Regions from separate parts of the Paenibacillus sp. 481 genome, predicted to be linked through region 1. Evidence: riboswitches for the same ligand, from Rfam matches in the RefSeq annotation. Region 1 holds a riboswitch; the other holds the start of a gene.

Region 1 (4,154 bases):
TCTGTTCAGACAACTCTTTGCCTTTCGTAACAATTAGTCCAGCTAGCACGTCGTTATGCCCACCAAGATATTTGGTTGCGCTATGAATAATAATGTCGGCCCCCAATTCCAGCGGACGTTGGAAGAATGGAGTAAGCAATGTGTTGTCCACTACCGTTAGCAACCCGTGCGTCTTCGCCCACGCGGATACTTTCTCGATGTCCGTAATCATCATGAGCGGATTCGTAGGTGTTTCAATAATGACCGCCTTCGTTGACGGTGTTCGCACCGACTCCAACGCATCCATATCATTTGTATCTACATAAGAAGCAGTTATACCAAAACGGGATAAGATGCGCTCAAGCAGACGGTAAGTGCCACCGTATAAATCTAGCGACACAATCAGATGATCACCTTGACTGAACAAGGTGAATATAGTCTGCAACGCAGCCATCCCGCTGCTACACGCAAAGCCGGCATCACCGCTCTCCAAAGCAGCAGCCGCGTCTTCTAGCACCTGCCGCGTCGGGTTTTTCGTACGGATGTAATCAAATCCTGTACTTTGCCCAAGCCGTGGATGACGAAAAGCTGTTGACTGGTAGATCGGAAAATTGACTGCACCTGTGTTCGGCTCTTGAATAGAACCGATTTGAGCCAAGCGGCTCTCCAACCGATATTTTGTCTCGTCGCGCTCGATCATTGTGTGATAACCCCTTCCTTGTTAGCAGCAGCATAGTCTAATTCAAATGGCGTTTCTTGATATACGTAGTAGTTCAGCCAGTTGGAGAACAACAAATTCGCATGCGCACGCCATGTCGAAAACGGTCTTTTTGTCGGATCATTTCCCGGAAAATAATTTTTCGGCAGATCCATGGCCATTCCTTTTTCAACATCGCGGTCGTATTCCCATTGCAACGTACAGGCATCGTATTCGGAATGTCCCGTTACGAATATTTGCTTGCCATCTCTTGAAGCAACTAAATATACGCCCGATTCTTCCGATGCAGAGAGCACTTCTAACTCCGCTACCTTATCAATATCTTCTTGTCGGAATTCAGTGTGACGGGACTGTGGGACAAGAAACATTTCATCGAATCCGCGAGTTAACTGTACATTTTCTTTTTTCAGCTCGTGTGGAAACACACCGAATATTTTGTGATCCAACGAATATTTAGGCACACCGAAGTGATAATACAATCCTGCTTGAGCAGCCCAACAAATATGGAACGTGGACGTGACTTTCTTTTTCGACCATTCCATAATATGGCATAACTCACTCCAGTAGTTCACTTCTTCAAATTCCATTTGCTCTACCGGCGCTCCTGTAATAATAAGACCATCGAACCTTTGATCCTGTATATCTTCAAACGTTTTATAGAAACTGGATAAATGCTCAGCTGACGTATTTTTAGAAGTATGTGTAGCTGGATGAAGCAGCGTCACATCTACTTGCAGCGGCGTATTTCCGATTAAGCGCAACAATTGAGTCTCCGTAGTCTCTTTCGCTGGCATCAAATTCAGAATAATAATTTTTAACGGACGAATGTCTTGCTGGTAAGCACGCGTTTCATCCATCACAAATATGTTCTCCTGTGTTAAAACTTCTTTCGCCGGCAAATGATCGGGTATTTTAATCGGCATGTGACGCTCCTCCTTCGTAGGGTTCGAGTTTATTGTTAAATGATGACATTCAGGTAGGAGGTTACAAAAAAAACCTTCCCCGGCATTCGAGAAAGGTTTCGCGTTAAAAAATAAACATATGCGCCTCTCTCATCTCTCAGCAACGGGCATACCGTTCCTGCAAGAATTAGCACCGTGCGTTATGAAAATGGCTGCTTGCGCTCTATGAGCGCCGCGTCATTAACGCCGGTTGCCGGGTGTCATCGGGCTTGTCCCTCCACCTACTCTTGATAAGATTGCAACTCATATTCAATTGTAACTGCCGTGCATATGTTGCACTTGGTAATAATTTAATGCAAGTCGAGTCGCTCGTCAAGAGGAAATTCACCATCTTTTACCGTTGGCATACGTTGTAGGGAAAACCTTGAAAGCATGGAAGCGACGGATTATACTAGACAAGTGCTTATTTGCACAACCTTATTTTAATGATATGAGGTGAAGTTCGGATGGATGGCGATCCCAGACCGAGAGACGGCGTTAACGGACAACTGAATAGGATGATTCGATCACTTGCGCGTCTTGGCTGCATGGATTGCTTTATGCTGACCTATTTGCCAACCGAACATTTGGCTATAAGATAAGAGCGGACTGCGCTTAGTGCACCGACGACGTTGCAACCTCGATCGAATCGTCTACTTTGACGATGACGTCTGTTCTCGTGCTGAAACACGAATCAGACCGAAGGAGTGATTTGCAATGAAAATTCGTCTGGTCAATCAAGGCGTATTCACGCCAATTGATGACATCGAAACAACATTGAAGCCGCCAGAAGAAGGCTTTTATTGGATTGATGCAGACATCGAAGACCTTGTTGTTCTACAGCAACTCTTCTCTATTCACGACCTAGCAGTAGAGGATTGCTTGAATGAAGAAGAGCAACGCCCGAAAATTGAAATTTATGAAGGCCACTATTTTATTGTGGTAAACAGCATTCGCTTTGACGATGAAGAAATTTTTCTACGCACGTTGAACACTTTTTTAGGCAAGCATTATTTAATAACGGTAACCCAGCAAAAAATTAACGAACTGCGCACGGTCAAGCCCCTACTGTGGGAGCAAGAGGTATGTACGCCAGACCGGATGCTCTATTTGCTCATTGACTTAGTTGTCGATAACTACTTTACGGTAGCAGACCGCATCGAGGCCAAAATCGACAATCTGGAAGAAGAAATGCTCGTTAATGCTAAGAAATCGCACTTGAACGAAATTATTAGCTTGCGCAGCGAAATTTTATGGTTGAAAAAAGGGCTCGGTCCACAAAAAGAAGTGCTAACTGTGCTATATCGCAAAGATTTGCGCCTTATTGACGACGACCTGCAAAAATATTTTCGCGATATATATGAAAATGCTGTCAAAGTAACTGAAACGTTTGAAACGTTTCGCGATTTGATGGGGAACTTGCGTGAATCGTATCAATTGAGCATTGCAAATCGTGCCAACGAAATTATGCGTGTATTTACAGCGATGACGACTATTTTTATGCCACTTACGTTTATCACAGGTATTTATGGGATGAACTTTGATTATATTCCTTTTATGGATACGAAATACGGATCTGTATTTGCAATCGGCTTTATGTTTCTTCTTGGTGGGTTTATGTTTTATTTGTTCCGCAAAAAAGATTGGCTATAACGTTGTTACAACGGTTCCTATTATGCCCGCTGCTCCCTACTCATACGGGGACAGCGGGCTTTTCATAATCCTAGAAGCCATCGCTCACCTGATTGGCGTTTAACCTACCTGAACGAATCCGTTCTGTATGTATACCATTTGTACGCTATCTTCCCTTATGCAATTTTTCTGGCATCACCGCCCTGCTCGCTCTTCTCGCTTTGCCCATTGTGCTCGCGACGCACTAGCCGCAACAGGCGAATCCGCTCGTATATCGGCTGCAACTCCACCATAGGCTTCTCTAATGCCATCTCTCCATAAGCTCGCACAAGTACAGGCCGCAAATATTTATCACCCAAATCGGACAAAGCATGCTCTATAGCAGAACGCTCATCCTGCGGCAAATCAACGAGCTCCCGCTCAATAAGCTCCTGCATATTGAATCCTTCTTGCTCCATCGCTTCTATGCGTACAATAATCTCCCGTCTGTCTACCTGTAAGCGTGTCATCAATTGCTCAATGCGCTCACCAAGTTGAACCCCTTCGAGCAAACGACGACGCTCGGTTATTTTCAACAATTCCGCGGCTTGCTTATCTTCTTCTTGCTCATAGATCCACTTCGCAAACTCTGCTTCCGTCACTGCAGCCTGCACCCAGTCTAACGGGAACGTCGTTTTTCGCTCCATTGTTCGCGTCACCTCCAAAATATCCTCGGCATATGAGGCGACTTTCGCATCGCCGAACCCGGGCAATTGCTTAAGTTCCTCCGGCGTATGCGGCACAAAAGCACTTACGATACGCAACATGCGATTAGTCGCGATCCAATAAGGAGCTCGCTTTAACTTGCCCGCTGTTTCACGACGCCACTTGGCCAGTTGCTCATA
Region 2 (4,154 bases), 160 kb from region 1:
GGTTTAGTCAAGCAACTGATCGACAACGGTGAGGAAGTCATTTATGTGTGTGCAGAACAATATCGTGCCAAAATCGAACGTACGGGAGCACAATTTATCTCTTATCCGTTTGATATCCATTCTTTCACTGACGACCCATCCATAAAGCCCACAGAGTATCAGCACCCGTATCAATTTGCTAATTTTATGGTTCGCGGCATTATTGAGCCGATCATTCCCGAAGTGCTGAAAGTGACGCAGGACGGCTCCTATGATTATTTAATTTTTGACTCCTTAATGGGTTGGGGTGGCACTATATTAGCAGAAAAGCTTCAACTTCCAGCCGTATGCTCCATCGCTTCGTTCGCTTTTGTTGAACCTCTAGGATCAGGGGAAGAGACGCAGGAGGAAGTTGCCACAGATGACAAATATGCTGCTACAGCTACTCCTATTGATGTTGAACAACTATACGCGAGTACGATGGAAGTGGCTCAAAAATTAGCCAATCAGTTTAATCTGCCTGTTCCTACTATTGAGGAAATTACACGCCATGTTGGGCGACTGAAAATGGTTTATACAAGCCGTTATTTTCAACCACAGGTCGAACAGTTGGATGATAGCTTTAATTTTGTCGGCCCATCTGTTGTACCACGCCATGATGCACCTTCTTTCCCAATCCATCAACTTCAAGACCTACATAAACCGATCGTGTTCATTTCACTAGGGTCCATCCTGAGCCAAAATATAGATTTCTATAAACTTTGCTTTACAACATTTCGAGATATGCCGATTCAATTCGTGCTGTCATCAGGCAAATATACGGATATGGCGCCTATTGCCGATTTGATTCCTGACAACTTTATCGTGGAACCTTTTGTTCCTCAATTGGAAGTGCTACAGCGTGCAGATGTGTTTATTACACACGCCGGCATGAACAGTACGAGCGAGGCTTTGTATTATAATGTGCCCCTCGTTACAATCCCGTTAACATCCGATCAACCGCTTGTAGCAAACCGAGTTCAGGAGCTTGGAGCAGGCGTTGTCGTTGATAAAAACAAGCTCTCTCCTGAAACACTTAGAGCCGCCTTACTAGAAGTGTTGAACAACCCTTCCTATAAGCAGCAGGCCCATGTTATTGGCGAATCATTGCGCCAAGCTGGCGGCTACAAGCAAGCGGCGCATACGATTATGAGCTATTTTGCCAAAGTATAAATAAAAAATATAATTGACAAAAATATCTTTCGTGTATATGATTGGTCACAACAAAAAAATTGAATCATTTCTTATCAAGAGTGACTGAGGGAATAGGCCCGTTGACGTCCGGCAACCTTACCATAGAGTAAACGGTGCTAAATCCTACAGAATGTGTTCCACGTTCTGAAAGATAAGTCGTTCGATTACGATACGAATGAAGCCTCTTTCGGAATGTGAAAGAGGCTTTTTTATGTTTAATAGTCTTTTTACCAGACTAACAACTAGGGGGAGTGAGCGAGATGATCGAGATTCAACATCTGGTAAAGGAATACAAGACCGCAACGTCTACCGTTATTGGCGTCAATAACGTGTCGCTAACGATAAACAAAGGCGAAATCTTCGGCATTATCGGACGCAGTGGTGCAGGAAAAAGCTCTCTGCTACGCTGCATCAACTTGTTGGAAGAGCCTACGTCAGGAAAAATCATTGTCGATGGCATTGATCTAACCCGCTTAAACGGTGAAGGGCTTCGCCAAGCCCGCCTCAAAATCGGGATGATTTTTCAACATTTTCATCTGATCCGTTCCAAGACGGTCTATGAAAATATTGCGTTCGCGCTGAAAGCAAACGGAAAGTCGACTGCCGAAATTCAAGCCCGTGTGCCAGAACTGCTCAAAATGGTTGGCTTGTCTGACAAAAGTGACGTGTACCCTTCACAATTGAGTGGCGGGCAAAAACAACGCGTAGGTATCGCCCGCGCCCTAGCCAATGAACCACATGTCTTGCTGTGCGATGAAGCGACGTCGGCCCTTGATCCCGAGACGACCCAGTCCATTTTGCAGCTCTTAAAAAAAATTAATCGCGAGCTCCAGCTCACGATCGTCCTGATTACGCACGAAATGGAAGTCGTGAAAGACATTTGTGATCGGATGGCTGTGATGCAAAACGGCGATGTCATCGAAGAAGGAAATGTGTACGAGGTGTTCGCCGATCCGAAGCATCCGACGACGAAAACGTTTTTGAGCACGCTATTTCAATTCGAGCTGCCAGAGCGACTACTACAGCAGCGCAAAGGGGCCATCGTCAAAATTCATTTCGTTGCCCCGCAGGCGGAGGAAGCAGTCATTACCGATATGCTGCAATCGTTTCAAGTAAAAGGCAACATTTTGCACGGCAAGATCGATTACATACAAGACAATCCGCTTGGCATTCTTATTTTAGAGCTAATCGGAGACGACGCAGAAGTTAAGCGGGCTATCGCTTATATTGCAGAGAGAACCCACCGACTGGAGTTGATACATCATGCTCATTGATTCTCTAATTCAGCTACTGCCTGACCTGAACAAAGCTTTTTTACAGACGATTTATATGGTTGGTATTTCGCTGGCCGCCTCCTTAATCGTCGGACTTCCAATTGGTATTCTATTGTTTATTACAGATAAAGGCCTTTTCCTTGAGCATACGCCTACCAAAAATGTGCTCGGCTTTATCGTCAATCTTGTACGTTCGATTCCATTTATTATTTTGCTCGTTACGCTGTTACCTTTAACAAAGCTGATTACAGGCACTACGATTGGCCCAACAGCAGCTTCTGTGTCCTTATCCATTGCGGCAATACCCTTTTTCGCCCGCTTAGTTGAAACGGCATTGCGCGAAATCGACAAAGGCGTCATTGAAGCCGCAGTCGCAGTTGGCGCGAAGCCATGGATGATCATTAAAGACGTGCTACTCCCTGAAGCAAAGCCTGGCATTATCCAGGGCATTACGATTACGGCCATTAGCTTAGTTGCGTATTCCGCAATGGCAGGTACAGTCGGCGGCGGCGGAATTGGAGATTTAGCCATTCGCTTCGGTTATTATCGCTATGATAACACGGTGATGTTAACGACTGTCGTTGTTCTTGTCTGCTTAGTTCAATTGATTCAGTACGGCGGGGATTTCATCGCTAAGAAAGTAGATAAACGCTAAGGAAATCGGTTCCATTCACCATCACAACTAGACGGAGGTATATTCATATGAAAAAATTCGCAACGATCCTTTCCATCATTTTATCCATTGGTCTGCTCGCAGGCTGCGGCAGCAATTCGTCCCCTGCAAGCGGAACAGGCGCGGCAACCGAAGAAATCAAAGCGCTTAAAATCGGTGCCACTGCCGGACCTTACAGCGATATGGTCACAAAAGTAATTAAACCGATTATGGAGAAAAAAGGGTACACCATCGAAGTCGTTGAGTTCAGTGATTATGTACAGCCCAATAATGCGCTCTCCAACGGAGATATACACGCAAACTTGTTCCAGCACAAAATTTACATGGAAAATTTCGCGAAAGAGAACGGCATCCAATTGTCTGAACTCATTCCTGTACCAACAGCACCAATGGGCATCTATTCTAATAAATATAAAAATCTTGATGAAATCGCAGCTGGTAGCACGGTAGCAGTCGCAAGCGACCCGACGAATCTTGCACGTACGTTAGGACTGCTGCAAGATGCAGGTCTCATTACGATAAATGACAACGTTGATCCACTCCGTGTCTCAGAGAAAGACATTAAAGACAATCCGAAGCAACTCGTGTTGCAGCCGCTTGAGGCTGCGCAACTGCCGCGTGCTGTTGATAGCGTTGACCTGTCACTCGTTCCAGGTAACTTCGCCTTGGCGGCGAAGATGGACTTGTTGGATGCCCTTCTGCTTGAAAACATGCCGGATGACTATCGCAACCGTGTCGTCGTTAACACGGCTGATTTGGACAAGCTGTTCGCAAAAGATTTGAAAGCAGCCGTTGAATCCGCTGAGTTCGAGCAAATTATCGACGAGCAATTCAAAGGCTTCGGCAAACCGCAATGGATGCTAAAAGGGAAGTGATTAACATGAGCGAACCGATAATCGTGAGAGGGGCACCTGCCCTTTACTATTGTGAAACTGGCATTTTGAGTAAGCTCGATACCTTGCTTGAGCCATATGGCTTTAAGCGAGTGCTCGTCG

Evidence for each region. A riboswitch is a leader RNA that binds a small molecule or an ion and turns the genes downstream of it on or off. The one in region 1 is predicted to bind S-adenosylmethionine.
Region 2: another riboswitch for S-adenosylmethionine. It lies ahead of KIK04_RS16145 (methionine ABC transporter ATP-binding protein); the one in region 1 lies ahead of metA (homoserine O-acetyltransferase MetA).

What each region holds. Positions count from the first base shown of each region.
Region 1 covers NZ_CP075175.1:3,810,422-3,814,575, reverse strand. Annotated here, with positions in the region: gene KIK04_RS16800 (aminotransferase class I/II-fold pyridoxal phosphate-dependent enzyme) at 1-679, opposite strand, end outside; gene metA (homoserine O-acetyltransferase MetA) at 676-1,620, opposite strand; SAM riboswitch class I at 1,747-1,896, opposite strand; gene KIK04_RS24225 (hypothetical protein) at 2,106-2,240, shown strand; gene corA (magnesium/cobalt transporter CorA) at 2,356-3,291, shown strand; gene KIK04_RS16785 (HRDC domain-containing protein) at 3,447-4,154, opposite strand, start outside.
Region 2 covers NZ_CP075175.1:3,651,921-3,656,074, reverse strand. Annotated here, with positions in the region: gene KIK04_RS16150 (macrolide family glycosyltransferase) at 1-1,191, shown strand, start outside; SAM riboswitch class I at 1,260-1,370, shown strand; gene KIK04_RS16145 (methionine ABC transporter ATP-binding protein) at 1,473-2,486, shown strand; gene KIK04_RS16140 (methionine ABC transporter permease) at 2,476-3,141, shown strand; gene KIK04_RS16135 (MetQ/NlpA family ABC transporter substrate-binding protein) at 3,189-4,034, shown strand; gene KIK04_RS16130 (iron-containing alcohol dehydrogenase family protein) at 4,040-4,154, shown strand, end outside.